Regions from separate parts of the Methylophilus sp. 3sh_L genome, predicted to be linked through region 3. Evidence: predicted binding sites of a transcription regulator. Region 3 holds the regulator's gene; each other region holds the start of a gene.
What was found. The regulator sigma-54, encoded in region 3, starts transcription at its own class of promoters, with help from an activator protein. The targets are predictions, from matches to a motif close to TGGCACNNTTCCTGCT.
Positions count from the first base shown of each region.

Region 1: the regulator sigma-54 is predicted to act here: its motif matches at 1,739-1,754, upstream of ACIDF8_RS07835 (SfnB family sulfur acquisition oxidoreductase).
Region 2: the regulator sigma-54 is predicted to act here: its motif matches at 3,248-3,263, upstream of ACIDF8_RS09135 (TorF family putative porin).

Region 1 is NZ_JBKOUF010000003.1:7,218-13,701, reverse strand. Features, by position in the region: gene ACIDF8_RS07840 (TonB-dependent siderophore receptor) at 1-303, shown strand, start outside; gene ACIDF8_RS07835 (SfnB family sulfur acquisition oxidoreductase) at 430-1,662, opposite strand; gene msuE (FMN reductase) at 2,094-2,666, shown strand; gene sfnG (dimethylsulfone monooxygenase SfnG) at 2,695-3,783, shown strand; gene ACIDF8_RS07820 (AMP-binding protein) at 3,806-4,960, shown strand; gene ACIDF8_RS07815 (ABC transporter ATP-binding protein) at 4,957-5,745, shown strand; gene ACIDF8_RS07810 (branched-chain amino acid ABC transporter permease) at 5,768-6,484, shown strand, end outside.
Region 2 is NZ_JBKOUF010000003.1:286,188-292,671, reverse strand. Features, by position in the region: gene ACIDF8_RS09150 (peptidase domain-containing ABC transporter) at 1-250, opposite strand, end outside; gene ACIDF8_RS09145 (ammonium transporter) at 359-1,762, opposite strand; gene glnK (P-II family nitrogen regulator) at 1,778-2,116, opposite strand; gene ACIDF8_RS09135 (TorF family putative porin) at 2,177-3,175, opposite strand; gene ACIDF8_RS09130 (accessory factor UbiK family protein) at 3,391-3,681, shown strand; partial or broken gene ACIDF8_RS09125 (magnesium chelatase domain-containing protein) at 3,727-3,921, shown strand; gene ACIDF8_RS09120 (HEPN family nuclease) at 4,084-4,575, shown strand; gene ACIDF8_RS09115 (hypothetical protein) at 4,642-5,787, opposite strand; gene ACIDF8_RS09110 (hypothetical protein) at 5,911-6,484, opposite strand, start outside.
Region 3 is NZ_JBKOUF010000007.1:92,150-98,633, forward strand. Features, by position in the region: gene lptA (lipopolysaccharide transport periplasmic protein LptA) at 1-387, shown strand, start outside; gene lptB (LPS export ABC transporter ATP-binding protein) at 405-1,142, shown strand; gene ACIDF8_RS12665 (RNA polymerase factor sigma-54) at 1,149-2,693, shown strand; gene tyrS (tyrosine--tRNA ligase) at 2,751-3,989, opposite strand; gene ACIDF8_RS12675 (anhydro-N-acetylmuramic acid kinase) at 4,119-5,246, shown strand; gene gltA (citrate synthase) at 5,408-6,484, shown strand, end outside.

The sequences.
Region 1 (6,484 bases), on a different contig from region 3:
TTGCTGGCCACGCCTGAAAACACGCTCGCGGTGTGGAGTGATTACCGCTTTAATAATGGGTTAAAAGTGGGCTTGGGTGCACGCTATAACGGCTCTACCCGTGGCAATTTTGATTCTGCATCCGAGCGGATTCCATCATATACCTTATGGGATGCCTTGGTCGGGTATGACCTGCAGCACTGGACGCTGGCATTCAATGCACGCAACCTGGCCAATAAAGAATATATCGCTAATTGCGCTGTTGGCAGTTGCTACTATGGCGAGCCACGGCGTGCCATGCTGACGGCCACCTATCGCTGGTAAACGGTGTGTACTTCGAGGCATAGTCTTTTATAGCCGTTTGTGCAGACTGTGCTAAGGCCTCAAAACAAACAGCCCGATCGTTTATCGGGCTGTTTGTTTACGTGGTTAAGCTAGAACCGTTCTGGATTAAATCCAAGGATGGCGCGGCGGTTTCACCTTGTTCAGGCTGTAGTTGCCGACGGCATGGTATTTCCAGCGTACCGGATCGTGCAGGGTATGCGTACGTGCATTGCGCCAGTGGCGGTCCAGGTTGTACTCACCCAGGGTTGAGCGTGTGCCGGCCAGTTCAAACAGTTTACTACCTGCCAGCAAGGCAGTTTCGGTACTTAGCACTTTGGCTTCAGCTACCGCAATCGAAGCTTCGGCCACGGTGTCTTCATTCGGGTTACGCTGCGCTTCGTCTATGTATTCACCCGCGCGTGCCAGTAAGGCCTCGGTGGCGTGCAGGCGAATCTGCAAGTCACCGATATCCTTGATGGTATGCGGATCTTCGTAGCCGTGTTCCAGATCGGTATCTATCCATGGCCGTGTGTAGTTGCGCACAAAGTGCAGCGTATCTTTAAACGCTGCGCGGGCGATGCCGGTATCCACCGCCGCCTGGATAATCTGCGCAATCGGCCCCATGGTGGTCGGGCGGTCAAACGCCAAATGATGCGGCAACACATATTCGCTGGGCACAAAAATATTTTCCAGGATGGTCGTCCCGCTAGCGGTGGTGCGTTGGCCAAAGCTGGACCAGTCATCAATAATGGTCAGGCCTTCTGCGCCAGCGGGTACGAATGCCACCACGGTGTTGTCGTGTTCATCTTTGGCCACCACTGGCACCCAGTCCGCCAGCAAGGCGCCTGAAGAATAGAATTTTTTGCCGTTTAAAAAGTAGCCGCTATTGGTGGGCGTGAGTTTGGTTTTCACGTCATTGACGCTCTTGGTGCCAATCTCGGAGAAAGCATTGCCAAACCGCACGCCTTGCAGCACCAACTCAAAAAAGTATTTTTTCTGAAACTCTGAGCCATCCAGGCGCAAGCCTTCCACCATATATAAATGATTCTGTGGAATCTGGCCGACACTGGGGTCGGCTTCGGCCACGGTGGCTACCACTTCTGCCAGCGTTTTGTTAGAGACAAAGGCGCCGCCATATTCTTTAGGTACGGTAATGCCCCACAAGCCGCTGCTTGAAAACAGGTCGAGCTCTTTGCGAGGCAGGCGGCGTTCCTGGTCGCGCAGGGCGGCTTCTTTAGCGATTTCGCTGGCCACCTGCTTGGCGACGGTCAAGGCTTCGGCGTCACTTTTAATCAAATGCGCGGGTTGCCGCGGCAGGTTTACAGGCAAATGCGCAATTTTATTTGCTTGTGCAGTCATAGTCTTTCCTTGTTCAAAAAGGGATCAATAAAGCGTGACGGGGATGTTGTTTGCGCCACGCGTCTGTTAATGCTGTTGCATTTAATATGCCAATAACTAAATCATTGAATTTAAAAAAGAATATAAATTAAAGCGCCGGCAGCCGCCTCTATAGAAACAGTTTGTTGCTGAATCGCTGCTGCAAAATCAGCAACCATCGGAAGACGAAAGCACGACTAAGCGCCGCATGGCAGCGGAAAACTGCTGATTTAGCAGCAGTTGATCAGCAACTAGCGCTGGAATCCAACACTTATTAAAAGGGATTTTTTATATAAGTCATTGAAATATAACTATATTATTCCCTGGCATGGATGGTGCTAATACTCTAGCAAGCGAGTCGGTTGCGAGTTTTCGTGCAAACGACATTAGTCACCGATATTTCAGGAGTCATGATGAGCCGTCCTTTAAAAGTCACTGCCGTCTCCGGCAGCTATAAATTACCTTCCAGAACCGCTGCGTTGGTGCAGGCGATCACGCAAAAGTTGGGGCAGCAAATCCCGATTGATCTGCACGTGGTGGAGTTAAGCGAAATCGCCGGCAGCCTGGTCGCTTCCTACGACCCCAAAGCGTTGCCAGTCAACGTGCAACAAGATATCCAGGCGATTGAAACCGCTGATTTGCTGGTGGTGGCGACACCAGTGTACCGCGCCTCTTATGGTGGGTTGTTCAAGCATTTGTTTGATCTGGTGCACCTCGAAGCCTTGGTGGATGTGCCTGTGCTGCTGGCCGCGACTGGCGGGACAGAGCGCCATGCCTTGATTATTGATCATGAGCTGCGTCCATTATTCAGTTTCTTCCAGGCAGTCACGTTGCCAATCGGCGTATATGCGGTTGAAGCGGATTTTGAAAATTACCAAATCAAGAGTGAGGCGGTGAAAGCGCGCATTGATCTTGCGGTAGAGCGTGCGCTGCCTTTGCTCAAGCATCGCGAGCTGTTGAGCCAGGAAAAATTATTAGCCATTTAAATCCAGTGACTTTTGGAGAGATATAAAGATGAGTACAGAAAACATTAAATTTGCTTATTGGGTGCCTAACGTCAGTGGTGGTCTAGTGGTCAGTAACATTGAGCAGCGCACCAGTTGGGATATCGATTACAACCGCAAGCTGGCACAAATTGCCGAAAAAGCCGGATTTGAATATGCCTTGAGCCAAATTCGTTTTACTGCGGGCTATGGGGCTGAGTTCCAGCATGAGTCGGTGTCTTTTTCGCATGCTTTGCTGGCAGCGACCACCAAACTCAAGGTGATTGCCGCCATTTTGCCTGGCCCCTGGAATCCGGTGCTGGCCGCCAAACAATTGGCGACGATTGATATTCTCACCCAGGGACGGATTGCGGTGAACATCGTCTCCGGCTGGTTCCGTGGAGAGTTTACGGCGATTGGCGAGCATTGGCTGGATCACGACGAACGCTATCGCCGTTCACGCGAGTTTATTGAGGCGCTCAAAGGAATCTGGACCCAGGATAACTTTACTTACAGAGGCGATTTTTACCGGTTTAGTAACTACTCACTCAAGCCTAAACCCTTGCAGCAGCCACATCCAGAAATTTTCCAGGGCGGTAGTTCACGTGCCGCGCGGGATAATGCGGCCGCCGTCTCAGACTGGTACTTCACCAACGGCAATACGGTAGAGGGGATCAAGGCCCAGGTGGACGATATACGCGCCAAGGCGGCGGCCAATAAGCATCACGTCAAGATTGGCGTCAATGCCTTTGTGATTGCCCGCGATACCGAAGAAGAAGCCAAAGCGGTATTGAAGGAAATTATTGATAAAGCCAACCCTGAAGCGGTGAATGCGTTTGGCCATGAAGTGAAAAATGCGGGCGCTGCCAGCCCGGAGCGTGAAGGTAACTGGGCGAAGTCGAGCTTTGAAGACCTGGTGCAGTATAACGATGGCTTTAAAACCAATTTAATAGGCACCCCCCAGCAAATTGCCGAGCGTATTGTCGCTTTGAAGGCCGTTGGGGTTGATCTGGTATTGGCGGGCTTTTTGCACTTTCAGGAAGAGGTCGCTTATTTTGGTGAAAAAGTGCTGCCATTGGTGCGTGAGCTGGAAGCTAAAACCTTGGCCAAAGCGGCTTAACTGAAACGGCAGGAAACAGGCAATGGCAGAGACTTTACCCCACTTGCTGACGGTGCAAGCCGTGGAGCGGCCGCATCATGTCGCAATCAGGCATAAACAGCTGGGCCTCTGGCAGCAGACCTCTTGGCTCGCGGTGCAAGAGGACGTCACAAAGGCCGCACAGTATTTGCAGCAACAAGGTTTTCGCCAGGGCGACACTTTATTTTTGTTGAGTGAGCCGCGGCCCGAGGCCTTATTGTTGGCACTGGCTGCCCATTGGCTGGGCGGCGTGGCGGCGCCGCTGGACCCGGCTTTTGCGCAACCGCAGTTACTGGATTTATTGCATACCTTGCGGCCGCAATTTGTGTTTGCCGAAGCACAGGCACAGGTGGATCAAGTATTGGCTGCCAAACCCGATAGCGCCGTGGTGATTTATGCCGATGCGCGCGGCTTGGCCGGGTATCAGCATCCTGCGCTCGTTAGCTATGCACAGGTGGTGGCAACGGCAGAAATTCAAGCCATTGCGCCTGCGGTAACGGCCGATGAAATTGCCTTCCGCTTTTACCGTTTGAGTACCAACTATGCGCTGGAATACAGTGAGGTGAGCCATGCCGAACTACTCAGGAATGGCCGCCAACTGGTCACTCAGGAGGCACTGACAGCACATGAAGAGGCCTTGGCCGCTCGCGCATTTGCTGCCAGCGGTCATGCCAAATACCTGCTTTCGCCGTGGCTATTGGCAGGCTTTACGCTGAATTTTCCAGAAAATCTGGCGACCCGGGATACCGACAGGCGCGAACTCGGCCCCACGCTGGTCGCTGGCACGGCAACCACTTACCAGCGCCTGTATGCCCTCACCCAATCCCGCTGGCCCTTGCCCGGCAGCTGGCAGCATCGGGTTGTGGCCTGGGCCTTGCGTGCAGCCAAAACCCGGCTGCCGCTGATCGCTGCCTTTGCGCGCTGGCTGGTCATCTTGCCCTTGCAGGATGTGCTAGGCCTGCGGCGTACCCGTGTGCCATTGCTGGTGGGCGAACCCTTGTCACCTGAAGCGACACAGTTTTTTGCTGACATTGGCATCCACGTGCGGGCTTGGCCGGAAGCCACTGCCTGGCAAACCAGCCAGTTGCAAGTCATTCCGCATGAGTCACATGAGGCCCATGCATTTTGGGGATTCTCCAAATGGAAGGCTGCGATATGAGTTCTACCCAAGCTGCACCTAAACCATTACTGGCCTTAGACGGTATTTCATTATCTTTTAAGGGCGTAAAAGCCATCACCAATATCAGTTTTGCAGTTAATGAGGGCGAAATTTGTGCCTTGATTGGCCCGAATGGCGCGGGCAAAAGCTCATTACTGAATGTGATAAATGGCGTCTATCAACCCGATGAAGGCAGCATCCGCTACCAGGATGCGGTACGTAGTGCCATGCATCCGCAATGGGCCGCCAGACGCGGTGTGGCACGCACTTTTCAAAATATTGCCTTGTTTAAAGGCATGTCGGTGCTCGACAACGTGCTGACCGGCACCAACCTCAAGGTCAAAAGCAGTTGGCTGGAGCAGGTATTTAACATAGGTCGCGCGCCTGCGGATGCCTTGGCACAACGGCAAAAAGCAGAGCGCGTGATTGCTTTTCTCAAGTTGCAACCCTGGCGTAACAGCGTTGTGGGCAGTTTGCCCTATGGCTTGCAAAAGCGCGTTGAGCTTGCCCGTGCACTGGCTGCCGAGCCTCAACTGCTGTTGCTGGATGAACCGATGGCGGGCATGAACGCCGATGAAAAGGCGGAGATGAGCCGGTTTATCCGTGAAACCAACCGCGAGTTTGGCACCACAATTGTGCTGATTGAGCATGATATCGGCGTGGTGATGACGCTGTCAGACCATGTGGTGGTGCTGGATTATGGCAAGAAGATCGGCGATGGCACGCCGGATGAAGTGCGCGTCAACCCGGAAGTGATTGCCGCCTACCTGGGCACCAAACACTGAGGCAATACAAGGATCAATTGAGATGAGTTTTTTTCTGGAAGTCCTGACTGGTGGCTTGCTGGCGGGTGTCATGTATTCGTTGGTCGCCATCGGCTTTGTGCTGATCTATAAGGCTTCTGGCGTGTTTAATTTTGCCCAGGGGTCTATGGTGCTGTTCGCGGCATTAACCTTTGTCAGCCTGGTCGAGCGTGGCGTGCCGTTCTGGGGCGCTTTTGTATTGACCTTGCTGACCATGGCGGTACTGGCTTGGCTAATTGAGTGGCTGGTGTTACGGCCGCTGGTGAACCGTTCGCCAATTACCTTGTTCATGGCGACCCTGGGCCTGAGCTATATCGTTGAGGGGCTGGCGCAAGCCGTGTGGGGCGCACAAGTGCACGCGCTGGAGATTGGCATCAACGACGAGCCGTATGAAGTCTTTGGTATTTTGCTGTCACAGTTTGATTTGTTCGCGGCGGCCATTGCCGGTGGCCTGGTCGCGCTGCTCGGTGTCCTATTTAATAAAACCCGCATTGGCATTGCCTTGCGCGCCGTGGCAGATGACCAACTGGCGGCCTTAGCGGTGGGCATCCATCTGCAACGCTTGTGGCTGATTGTGTGGGCGGTGGCCGGTTTTGTCGGCCTGGTCGCCGGCATGTTGTGGGGCGCACGCGTCGGCGTGCAGTTCTCGCTGTCGCTGATTGTGCTCAAGGCGTTGCCGGTGCTGATTATTGGCGGCTTTACCTCAATTGAAGGTGCGATC
Region 2 (6,484 bases), on a different contig from region 3:
CTATGGCATAAATCGCGCCAGACAATGCCAGCAAACAAAACAGAATCACGCCCACCACATACAGTGGCTGCAATATACCGCCCATGGTGACAATATTCACCATGGCCTGCACGGCGACAGGCGTGGCGATGCCCAATACACCATAAGCCGCGGTTAAATACAGCAGCAGCAAAATATCCTGTTTTTCAAATGAGAGTAACTTGACGACTCTTTGAAAAGGCGTGAGGGAAGTCGTATGAATGTTTGCCATAATAAGAATTGTTGTTAACTAGGCCCTGTAAATGGATAACAACCGTTTATATTAGTTCCCCAAAAAAAAACGGCTCACTAAGAGCCGTTTCTTTATACCACACAACGATTACAAGCTGTAAGCACGTTCGCCATGTTCGGTCGTATCAAGACCTTCACGTTCGTATTCTTCACTCACGCGCAGACCCACAACCGCATCTACCACTTTGTAAAGAATCACGCTTACGATACCTGTCCAGATCAAGGTGACCACGACTGCGATGATTTGAGTCGTTACTTGACCACCCATGGTCACACCTTCTGCGTAGCCAACACCACCCAAACCTGGTGCCATCAACACGCCAGTGCCTACTGCACCCCAGATACCGGCCAAGCCGTGAACACCGAACACATCCAGTGAGTCATCGTAGCCCAGCGCACCTTTCAATTTGGTCACGCCCCACAGGCTGACGAAGCTGGCAGTGAAGCCAAGGATGATAGAACCCATCGGGCCGATAAAGCCGCAAGCAGGGGTAATCGCAACCAAACCAGCCACTGCACCAGAAGCGGCACCCAGCATGCTTGGCTTACCTCTGAACAACCACTCAGCAAAAATCCAGCCCAGTACTGCAGAACCTGTTGCCAATTGTGTGTTAATCAACACCATACCGGCAATGCCATCAGCAGCCAGTTCACTACCAACGTTAAAGCCAAACCAACCCACCCACAGCAAGGAAGCACCAATCATGGTCATCACCAGGTTGTGCGGAGGCATGGCTTCTTTACCGTAACCAATACGTTTGCCCAACATGATGGCACCAATCAAAGCAGCGATACCAGCGTTGATATGCACAACAGTACCACCAGCAAAGTCTTTGGCACCCAACTCGGCCAGGTAACCACCGCCCCATACCATGTGTGCGATTGGGATATAAGCAAAAGTCACCCACAATGCCGTGAACAACAATACAGCAGAGAACTTCATACGCTCGGCAAACCCACCAACGATCAACCCAGGCGTAATGGCAGCAAATGTCAGCTGGAAGGTCAAAAACACATATTCTGGAATAGTGCCGGAGAGGCTTTCTGGTGTAACACCCGCCAGAAACGCCTTGCTTAATCCACCGACAATCATGTTACCTTCGCTGAAAGCCATGCTGTAACCATACGCAGCCCACAACACAGAAATCATTGAGAAGACAACAAACACTTGCATCAGCACTGACAACATGTTTTTCTGACGTACCAAACCGCCGTAGAACAATGCCAAGCCAGGAATCGTCATCAAAATCACCAGTACTGTGGCAACAATCATAAATGCGGTATTACCCACATCCATTGTTGGCGCTGGCGCTGCTTCAGCAGCAGGGGCAGCTTCGGCCGCTGCAGGCGCTTCGGCCGCAGGCGCCGCATCAGTAGAAACGGTTTCTTGTACGGTAATGGTTTCAGTCACCGTTTCTTCTGCATAACTGACTGGGCTTGCCGCCAGACCCATCACGGCGACCAGCGATAAGATTGAAAGAATTTTCTTCATAACAGAAGCCCTTTCTTATAACGCATCCGGACCGGTTTCGCCGGTACGTATACGGTAAACTTGTTCCAAATCGAAGACAAAGACTTTGCCATCGCCGATTTTGCCTGTTGCTGCTGCTTTCTCAATCGCATCTACGACCTGATCCAGCATGTCATCTTTGATCGCAACTTCGAGTTTAACTTTAGGCAAAAAATCTACGACATATTCAGCACCACGATACAACTCGGTATGCCCTTTTTGACGGCCAAATCCTTTGACTTCAGTGACAGTGATGCCTTGTACGCCAATATTGGACAAAGCCTCACGCACCTCATCAAGCTTGAATGGCTTGATTATTGCGGATACAAATTTCATTTGCTTCTCCCGTTGTTAACTCTGGCAGGCACATGCCCGCCAGATCTAAAACTTGCTTACTTAGAATGTACGGCCTAATGTTAAAACAACACGACCATCATTCAGGTTCTTAAATTGTGTTGATGGTGCTCCATTAAAGCTTGAGCCGCCATAGCCATTACGACCCCAATAACGAGAGTTGTCTGACTCAATCCAGTACACCCCAGCATTCCAACCTTCGGTAGCCCCAATTTTGAATGCTTTACTCAAACCAATCTTCCAGTCTGTGTAATCAGGATTCGTAGCGCCCGATGTAGAGGAGCTAGGTGCTGAACCACCACCGATTGCAGAAAAGTCAGCGTTAGGATCTAGTTTGCCAGCAACATTTAAACGTCCAACGTGAGCAATCAGCGTTAAATCCCACCAAGGTAATGGATACGCCGCATTCAATTCAATATAAGTTGAGCCTTTGGTGCTACCGTTCCAACCAGTATCTTTATCTGCGCCAAACCAATCTGTTAACGTGTAAGAAAGTTTTGCGCTAATCCAATCATATGAGAGACCTGCATTCAATTCATATGTATCCCAACGACCACCTTTTGGGGTTTGACTTTTTAAAGTACCATCTGGATTGTTATCGCCTGTAAATTTGTATTTTTTCCAAGAACCACCTGGATACAAGTATCCATAAACACCGACTGTATAGCCCAGTTTCTCAACTGTAGGAATGGTGCCATTAAAACCTGCATAAACATCAATTTCGGTGTTTGCATCAGGATAAGTATTTGGTGTTACACCAGAACCCCAAACGCCAGTATAGAAACCGCTGGAATGCGTAATATCCATACCGCCTTGTACGGTCGGCTTGTGCCAGGATTGTGAAATACCACGGAAGTAGTAGTCAGATACCACACCGATGTTACCTGTCGCAGCCCAATCGGAACCGGCCTGTTTTTCTTCCATGTATGGTGCTTTTGCCTCTTTAAGCTCTTCATGCAAAACCTTTGGCTCATCGGCATGTGCAAAATTAGCGAAAGACAGTGTCGCGAGTACAGCTGTAATTAACTTAGATTGGCGCATTTATTTAGTCCTCTCTCTGTGAAAATCTTGATCGAATTGTTGTAAACGAGAATGAAACAACATTGACCTAAAAGCAAAGCACGTGCCAACCTATATAATCATTAAAAATCAATTAATTAATAAAATAATTTAATCCTAAAAGTTAAATTAACATCGCAACATCATGTTATTTATTAAAAACATATAAAAATCAACCATTTGCATACACTTTTTTGATGTGCTTACATGCTAGAATAGCCTCACAAGGAGAGCTTGCCATGCTATTTTCAAACGAAAAAATTAAAGAATTATCTTTTAAAATCAAACAACTAATTGACTCAAGCCCCATTTCAGAGCTTGAAAACAATTTGCATGCACTAATTCAGGGCGCGCTCCCCAAAATGGAACTTGTTTCACGCGAGGAATTTGATATTCAGGCCGCTTTGCTGGCACGCACGCAGCAACAGTTAAAACAGCTTGAAGAAAAAATCAGCCAGCTGGAACAAGCCGACGCCGCCAAAAAGTAAAAATTAATTTACAATTGTTAGCATTCTTTGGTGCGGGAGTGCGACATGAGTTTGGCCGTGTTATACAGTCGGGCCTTAAGTGGGATGGATGCACCAGAAGTGGTGGTTGAAGTGCATCTGGCGAATGGTCTGCCCAGTTTCACCATCGTCGGCTTGCCAGAAACCGAAGTGAAGGAGAGTAAAGACCGTGTGCGGGCAGCGATTCAAACCGCCCAGTTTGAGTTCCCGGCACGGCGCATCAAATGTAGTCAAGGTGTTTCTGGAGGAATTTGAGCAAGGTAAGCTCTACATTCATTAATCATGGAATTGCGTTTCTGGAAAAGTGCATCATATAGATAATGACGCCCCATTAATGGGCGTAAAGTGTCATTATTAAACAAGCAGCTATACGTTTAGGACTTTATGGGAAATTACCAAGACCTTGAATATGAGTTTATTGAGAGAACTATTGCTCTAATAAATCAATATTATGCATCTTTAGACCAATACCCTTTTGAAAAGCAATATAACTACACTCTAACGATTAACTGCTTACTGGGCCTAATAGTCATGCCAAAGGAAAGGGCTTTAACATATTTGCCGAAATTGCCCATAAACAATAACTTGAAGGCATCTATTGGCTTGAATGAAACCGAATTTGGCGGACACATCTCTAACCTCAAAACGTTGATTCAAAGTCTCAGACACTCAATAGCGCATTTCAATATCGACGTTATTTCGGAAGGCGATGAACAACTTATTGATTGGGTAGAATTCACCGACTCCGAGCATGGACATCGACTTGTCGCGAGATTTAGAGCGAAAGAATTGTTGCCATTTTTAAAGTTTTATACCGAGAGTTTGTTGAATAACTTAAAACAATATCGGAATTCTAAACATCAACCTAGAGATTGATTGCTGGCGACTCTTATCGGGTTGTCTATGCGCTCGAGATCCGCAGACACAACTATAAAGCTAGTTTCAGGCAGTGCAATTCCATTTGTGCACACAGAAAACCTCAAATTGTTCGCATATGACTTCCATTTCTGACCAGTAATAAGCTAGCCCTGTATTTGCAAGGTTTATCATGCTTTTGGTGGCTGCCAACCCAAAACAGGTCCAACATGTACTGTAATCCCATGAGCAAAAGAATCCTGTTTGTAAGGGGGGCCACAATATAGGACGGCTATGGGAAGATTCATACCAAGATTCGACGGCTGCGAGAGTGGCAAGCGCAACTATCATACGAGCAAAATTTCCTGATCGCTGCCATGAAGCAACTGTACCGTGGGCAAACATGTGTCTGTTCAACCATGTTTCACCTCGATAGTCTTCAGTATTGCAAAAAAAATGATTTTTGAGCCACATCCGAAATGTCTCAAAGGCGTAAACACGCTCGTCCTGTCCAAAGAGATATGTAGAGGTCTTATACTCAGCCGGCACCCACATCCGGTCAAAATGGATCTGCGCAGCAGTTTCAATCGCCTTATCTATTGCGTGATCTATCTTTTCAGTAGTAGTAGACTTTGCTCCCAGATCCGACACTATTCGTGTCAGACTGCCTTCAATTGCCGGTATTAAAGTACCTACACTAGTTGACCAGTAGCCGCTATAAGCACCCAGATACGCCTCTCGTGCCAATGGCACGATATCTTTCAAACTTTTAGCCAGTGGCAATATTTGCTCTATACATACCGCTTGGAAAGGCAAGGTGTAAAGTGTAGAGGTGTGATATCTGAATAGATCGAGAGCTCTGCTTCTCGTTACATTTTGAACGGAAACAAGAAGGTCTGATATCTTACCCATAGGCACCCAAAGCGGTAAAAACCACTCGACCTTATCCCACAGAAGAGCCTGGTCTTCATATTTTTTTCGTCGAATTTGCCAGTTCTCATCCCCGGAATCTGGAATAGTCGGAAAGCAAGCTTTACCCTCCTCGAGGGTCAACACAATACATGGTGTTGTGTGAAACGCACCAACGTTAGCGACTTCCGCCACTGGATTGGTAAGTTTCTTTTCGGTTGCCCATTTTTCAATGAGTTCGGGTGTCAACTCATTCAACGGGCCATGCGCCAGAGCGCGACACCAAATTCCGTTGAATTTTTTCTCGATACTGGATAAAGACATTAGGCCCACCCAAAATAGAATCTTGAAGAGCTCGTAAAAGTTAAAAAATGCGCACCCCGATTACGGAGCATTAGAAAAATCCAAATCTAAACTACCTACCCCCTGAACGAAAAATTGATCAAGTCATTCCTTTCGCTCACGCATACCTTGGATGAAATACACATGGCCATATTTTTTATCTCTATCCATGTTGTCTTTAACATCTTTCATTGAAAGAGCGATGGCAAGAGGATTAACCATCAATGGTGACGGAAGATTGGATCCGACACCATTTAATACTGCGTGTGTCACATCCGGCTTAACGTCTCGAGCAAGTCTAAAAAGATCTGACATTACCCTCTGCTCGATTGCCGTGTCCAATGGTTTAGATCCCTCCATAGCATCAACTGCTACCTTTCGGAAAGCCTTAATATGTCTGTCTTCTCTAAGCTCCAAAATTTCATCCCAACTATAGCTATCAAAATTTGGAATTAATAAATCACCTCCAAACAAGTCATGGCATTGACCATTTCTTTTTGTAATTTCGTTTGTTAGGGCTCTTCCAATTATGGGTGAGTAGTTGGGAATGACATCTAGCCCTTCAGAGACAGCTAAAAAATTCAGTCCAATATCTGCATAAAGATCACCACTCAAAATTTTCACGTCGTCAATATCAAAGTCATATGAGTCTTCAGAGAGATTGTTTTCACGTCGAATT
Region 3 (6,484 bases):
AATCCAACCACCTTCAAGCAAAAACGCACCGGTAAAGACGAGTGGATGCAAGGCAGTGGTCAACGCATTGAATACAATGCCCGCATGGATAAGGTACAACTGTATACCAATGCCTGGGTTAAACGCGGCGAAGACATTGTGAATGGCGACTACATCAGCTATGACGCCAATGCCGAGTATGCGGAGGTCATTGGCGGCACTAAAGCCAACCCGAACGGTACAGCCGGTAGCCGCGTTAAGGCCACGATCCAGCCTAAAAACAAAACCACGCCACCAGTGATTGACAACAAACCCACCTCGCAGCAAGGGTTGCGCATGAATCGCTCACTGCAACTCAAGGTGGAACCTGCACCCGCTGAAAGCACCAGCGAACAAGGTAAAGAGTAAGCTTAAAGATGGAAACCATGGCGTTAGCAGAGCAAAACCATTTGCAGGTCAACCACCTGAAAAAAACCTACCTGGGCCGTACCGTCGTCAAAAATACGACGCTTGAGTTACGTAGCGGCGAAGTGATTGGCCTGCTTGGCCCCAATGGTGCGGGCAAGACCACCAGCTTTTACATGATTGTCGGCCTGGTCGCGCTGGATGAGGGCAACATCACCCTCAATGGCACCGATGTTAGCCGCGCGCCCATGCATGAACGTGCGCGTATGGGCCTCGCTTACCTGCCACAGGAAGCCTCGATTTTCCGCAAGCTCAGCGTGACCGACAACATCCTCTCCATTCTGGAGACGCGCCCCTACACAGAAGAGGAGCGTGAGGCCAAGTTGGAGTCGTTGCTGGATCAATTACATATCCAGCACATCCGCAATAGCCAGGCAGTCAGCTTATCAGGGGGGGAGCGTCGGCGCGTTGAAATTGCACGCTGCCTCGCTACTGACCCTAAATTTATTTTGCTTGATGAACCGTTCGCCGGGATTGACCCGATTGCCGTGATTGAAATCCAGAAAATCATCCGCTACCTGAGCAGCCAAAATATTGGTATTTTAATTACAGACCACAATGTCCGCGAGACGTTGGACATCTGTGATCGCGCATACATCGTCAACGAAGGCGCTGTGTTTGCGGCAGGGACCCCTGATGAAATCATTCAGAACGAGGGTGTACGTGAAGTCTATCTGGGCAAGAATTTTAGGCTGTAATCCGTCATGAAACAGAACCTGCAATTACGTATTTCGCAAAACCTGGCGCTGACTCCGCAGTTGCAGCAGTCTATCCGTTTGCTGCAACTGTCCACGCTGGAGCTGAACCAGGAGCTGGAAACCATCCTGCAAGAAAACCCTTTGTTAGAAATGTCTGACGGAGAAGACGGCGAGTTTGAAGAGGGTTCAGCGCCAGCGGCCAGCCCCGAGCCAGAGCTGACAGATGCCAGCTCGTTTGACATGGCCACGCAGCATGAAATCACAGCACCCGCGGAAAGCTTGCGCGAAGAGCTGCATGACGACCTTGGCGGGAGCGAGAGCGATCTGCCTAACTTAAGCGAGGAATTCACCCCGCCAGAATTTGAAGATGATTATGAGGAGTTTGGCAGTACCAGCAACTGGGATGAGGCCGGCCGCAATCATCAAGAAGATGAAGACAGCGACTTTTCCCGGCAGGAAACCACCAGCATCAGCTTGCGTGAGCATTTAATAGACCAGATCCAGCTGGCACACTTGTCGCAGCGGGACATGAGCCTGGTCAAGTTATTGCTGGACAGCATTAATGACGATGGCTATCTCGAACAGGATTTACAGGAGATCGTTGAGCACCTGCCTCTTGAACTTGAAGTAGAGCTGCTAGAACTGGAAACCGCGCTCAAGCTGATCCAGAACCTGGACCCCCTGGGCGTTGGTGCACGTGATTTACGTGAATGCCTGCTGTTGCAACTGATGCACTTGCCCGCAGAGACGCCATATCTGCAAACGGCGATTGCAATCGCCAAAGACCATTTGGCGCTGCTAGCCAACAAAGACTTTGTCAAACTGCGAAAAGTGCTGGCTTGTGACGAAGCCGCACTCAAAGCCGCACAACAACTGATCCGCCAACAAAACCCCAGACCCGGCAGCGAGTTTTCCAACTTTAGTCACGATCACTTTATCCAGCACGATGTGGTGGTGAAAAAAATCAAAGGCATCTGGGTCGCCTCCTTAAACGATGGAGTGATTCCCAAGCTACGCATCAACCAGATGTACGCAGACATCCTCAAGCGCAACCGCGAGAGCTCAGGCCAATACTTGCAAAGCCAGATGCAAGAAGCCAAATGGATGATTAAAAACATCCAGCAACGGTTCTCGACCATTCTGCGCGTGTCGCAAGCCATTGTGGACCGCCAGCGCAACTTCTTTGAGCACGGGGAAATTGCCATGCGGCCACTGGTGCTGCGTGAAATCGCCGAAGAGCTCGATTTACATGAAAGCACCGTTTCACGTGTCACCACGCATAAGTACATGCTCACACCGCGGGGCGTCTATGAACTCAAATACTTCTTTGGCAGCTCGGTTGCCACCGATGCAGGCGGTTCATGTTCTGCCACGGCCATCCGCGCATTGATCAAGCAAATGGTGGCTGAAGAAAACCCGAAAAAGCCGTTGTCGGACAATCAGATCACCGACACACTCGCCCAGCAAGGCATCGTCGTTGCCCGCCGGACGATTGCCAAATACCGTGAGTCACTGAATATTCCGCCCGCAAATTTGCGCAAATCGCTTTAAAACAAAAGGCCGCATTCGCGGCCTTTTTGCTTGTCGGGACAAACTTATCAATCCCTATTACCTGATCGTAATCTTGGCAAATTTGCGTTTACCAACCTGCGCAACCACCGTGATCCCTTTTGCCAAGGGTAGATTTTTATCGTCGACCTTGACGCTGTCTAGCTTGACACCGCCCTGCTGTATGGCTCGCATCGCTTCGCTAGTACTTTCGACCAGGCCTGCCTGCTTGAGCAATTGGCTAATGCCTATGCTTTCGCCTTCAATGGTCACTGACACTTCAGGCACCTCGTCTGGGATGCCGCCTTTGGCTCGGGTTTGAAAGTCTTGCAACGCTTTTTCTGCGGCAGCTTGGCCATGAAAACGCGCCACAATTTCCTGTGCAAAGCCGACTTTGATATTGCGGGGATTTTCACCAGCTGCGACTTGTGCTTTCCACTCGGCGATGGTTTCCAGTGTCGCAAAAGACAGCAAATCAATGTACCGCCACATCAGTTCATCTGAAATTGACATAATCTTGGCAAAAATAGTCTCTGGCGCTTCACTGATCCCAATATAGTTACCCAGTGATTTGGACATTTTATTCACGCCATCCAGGCCTTCCAGCAGCGGCATCATCAATACACATTGCTGCGCCTGACCCGCCTGCTTTTGCAACTCTCGCCCCATGAGCAGGTTAAATTTCTGGTCAGTGCCGCCAAGCTCAAGATCGGCTTGCAGTGCCACTGAGTCATACCCTTGCAACAGCGGGTATAAAAATTCGTGTATCGCGATCGGTTGATTGCCTTTAAAGCGCTTGGAGAAGTCATCGCGCTCCAGCATGCGGGCCACAGTATGGCTGGCAGCCAACTTGATCATGCCAGCCGCACCGAGCTCACTTAACCATTTGGAGTTAAAAACGATCTCGGTTTTAGCAGGATCAAGGATTTTGAAGACTTGTGCCGCATAGGTATCGGCGTTAGCTTTAACCTGCTCCACGGTAAGCGGCGGGCGCGTAGCACTTTTGCCAGTCGGGTCACCAATCATGCCGGTAAAGTCACCAATCAGGAATAAAATCTGATGACCCAAGTCCTGCAATTGACGCAGTTTATTAATCAGCACAGTGTGGCCCAAATGCAAGTCTGGCGCGGTGGGATCAAACCCGGCTTTAACACGCAGCGGCTTGCCCGTTTTAAGTTTTTCAACCAGCTCTTGCTCGATCAATAACTCATCTGCGCCGCGCTTGATAATCGCCAGCGCTTTTGCAATTTCCGGGCTCAAGGCCTGGGTATCAGATGAGGGTTGCTTGGTATCCGTCATGCTAGGTATCCGTGAAAAATAAAAACGATGCACAGCCCCGGCATCGTCTCAAATTAAGTAAAACAGCTATTTTAACGTAATCCCATGCATTTCTGTAAGCATGGCTGGAGCAGTGTTAAAATGGTGCCCATGCAACTTTCAGCGGATCGCTCCCAGCCACGGTTATTTATTGGTCTCATGTCTGGCACCAGCCTGGATGGCGTGGATGCCGTGCTGACCTCATACACAGGCGAGCAAGTGTCGCAAACGGCCTGTTACTTCCTGCCCTACCCTGAGGAACTGAAACAACAACTGCTAGCCTTGCACACGCCCGCCCAAAACGAGCTCCATGCCGCTGCCGTGGTTGCCAACCAGCTTGCCGAGCTTTATGCGCAAGCTGTCAATCAGCTACTCACACTCGCCGGTACGCCTGCCGATGCCGTAACCGCCATCGGTTGCCATGGTCAGACCATCCGGCACTGTCCAACCCTGGCTAATGGCATGGCATACACCATACAACTGGGCAACCTTGCCCGGCTGGCCGAATTGACAGGTATCACGGTCATTGGCGACTTCAGAAGCCGGGATATTGCGGCCGGGGGGCAAGGCGCACCGTTAGTCCCCGCGTTTCATCAAGCTGTTTTTGCGAGTGCAAACACGCATCGCGTCGTGATCAATATCGGTGGCATTGCCAACCTGAGCGACCTGCCAGCCAACGGGCCAGTGACCGGTTTTGATTCAGGCCCCGGCAACCTGCTCATGGATGCCTGGACGCGCCAACACACAGGCCAACCTTATGATGCCGGTGGACGCTGGGCGGCCAGCGGAAAGGTGAATCAAGCGTTGCTAAATACGCTGATAGCCGATCCTTACTTTGCGCTTGCCACCCCCAAAAGTACTGGTCGCGACCTGTTTAACGACAACTGGTTAATGCAGGCGCTGGCTCAGCATGCTGACAGCGCACAAAATGTGGCGCGTACTTTGCTTGAGTTAACGGCAATCAGTATCACAGAAGCCCTGACGCGCTTCTGCCCAGGGGTTCAAGAAATCTATGTCTGTGGCGGGGGGGCGCATAATCTGGCCTTGATCGATAGACTGCAGGCACTCTCTGAGATGCAGGTGCAACTGACGGATCAATTGGGCGTTGGCGTAGATTGGGTAGAGGCAGTGGCTTTTGCCTGGTTGGCTCAGCGCTGTGTAGACCATTTGCCCGGCAACTTGGCAGCGGTCACCGGCGCAGCAGGTCCGCGTATTCTAGGTGCGATTTACCCCAACTAAAGGATTCCCAAAAGCAGTGCAAACGCACCAATGACTTGATTATATCTGGTGCAGGCTTTTGATTGTTTTTTTAACTTTTCCGCGACAGTCACCGCACAAGCAGTGATAAAACAATACGATTGCGTATAATTTAACCAACTTGATTAAAGACTGAGTACGTTATGGCTACCAAGGCGACCATTACATTTGACAACGATAGTAGCGCAATTGAGCTACCGGTATTAAAAGGCTCACTGGGCACCGATGTGATTGATATCCGCAGCCTGGGCAAACATGGTTATTTCACGTTTGATCCTGGCTTCATGTCTACCGCGTCGTGCAATTCTGGCATCACCTTTATTGATGGTGAAAAAGGATTGCTTTACTACCGTGGCTATCCGATTGAACAACTGGCGGAAAATTGCGACTTCCTTGAGGTCTCGCATCTGTTGCTGCATGGGGAACTGCCTGACCACAAGCAACGTGAAGAATTCGTTAGCACCATCAGCGAGCACACCATGTTGCACGACCAGATGAGCAATGTATTCCGAGGTTTCCGCCGCGATGCGCACCCGATGGCGGTCATGATCGCAGTGGTCGGCGCCATGGCCGCCTTCTATCCAGACAACAACAATGTGTCCGACCCGGAATCACGCAAAGTCGCAGCCATGCGACTGCTGGCCAAAGTCCCTACGATTGCCGCATGGAGCTACAAATACAATATCGGCCAACCATTTATGTATCCCAAAAATAAATTGGGCTATGCAGAGAACTTCATGCACATGATGTTCGCCACGCCATGTGAAGAATATGTCCCCAACCCGATTCTGGCCCGCGCATTTGAACGTATCCTGATTCTGCATGCAGATCACGAGCAAAATGCTTCCACCTCTACTGTCCGCCTGGTCGGCTCCAGTGGCGCCAATCCTTTTGCCTGTATCGCGGCCGGCATCGCCTCACTATGGGGTCCCTCACACGGGGGCGCTAACGAAGCCACCCTCAACATGCTGGAAGAAATCGGCGACGTCAGCCGCATTGGTGAATTCATCAAACGCGCCAAAGACAAAACCGACAGCTTCCGCCTGATGGGCTTTGGCCACCGCGTTTACCGCAATATGGACCCACGCGCCTCCATCATGCGCAAAACCTGCCACGAAGTACTCAATGAGCTGGGCCTGCACGATGACCCAATGTTCAAACTGGCAATGGAACTGGAAAAAATTGCGCTTGAGGACGAATACTTCGTTTCCCGCAAATTG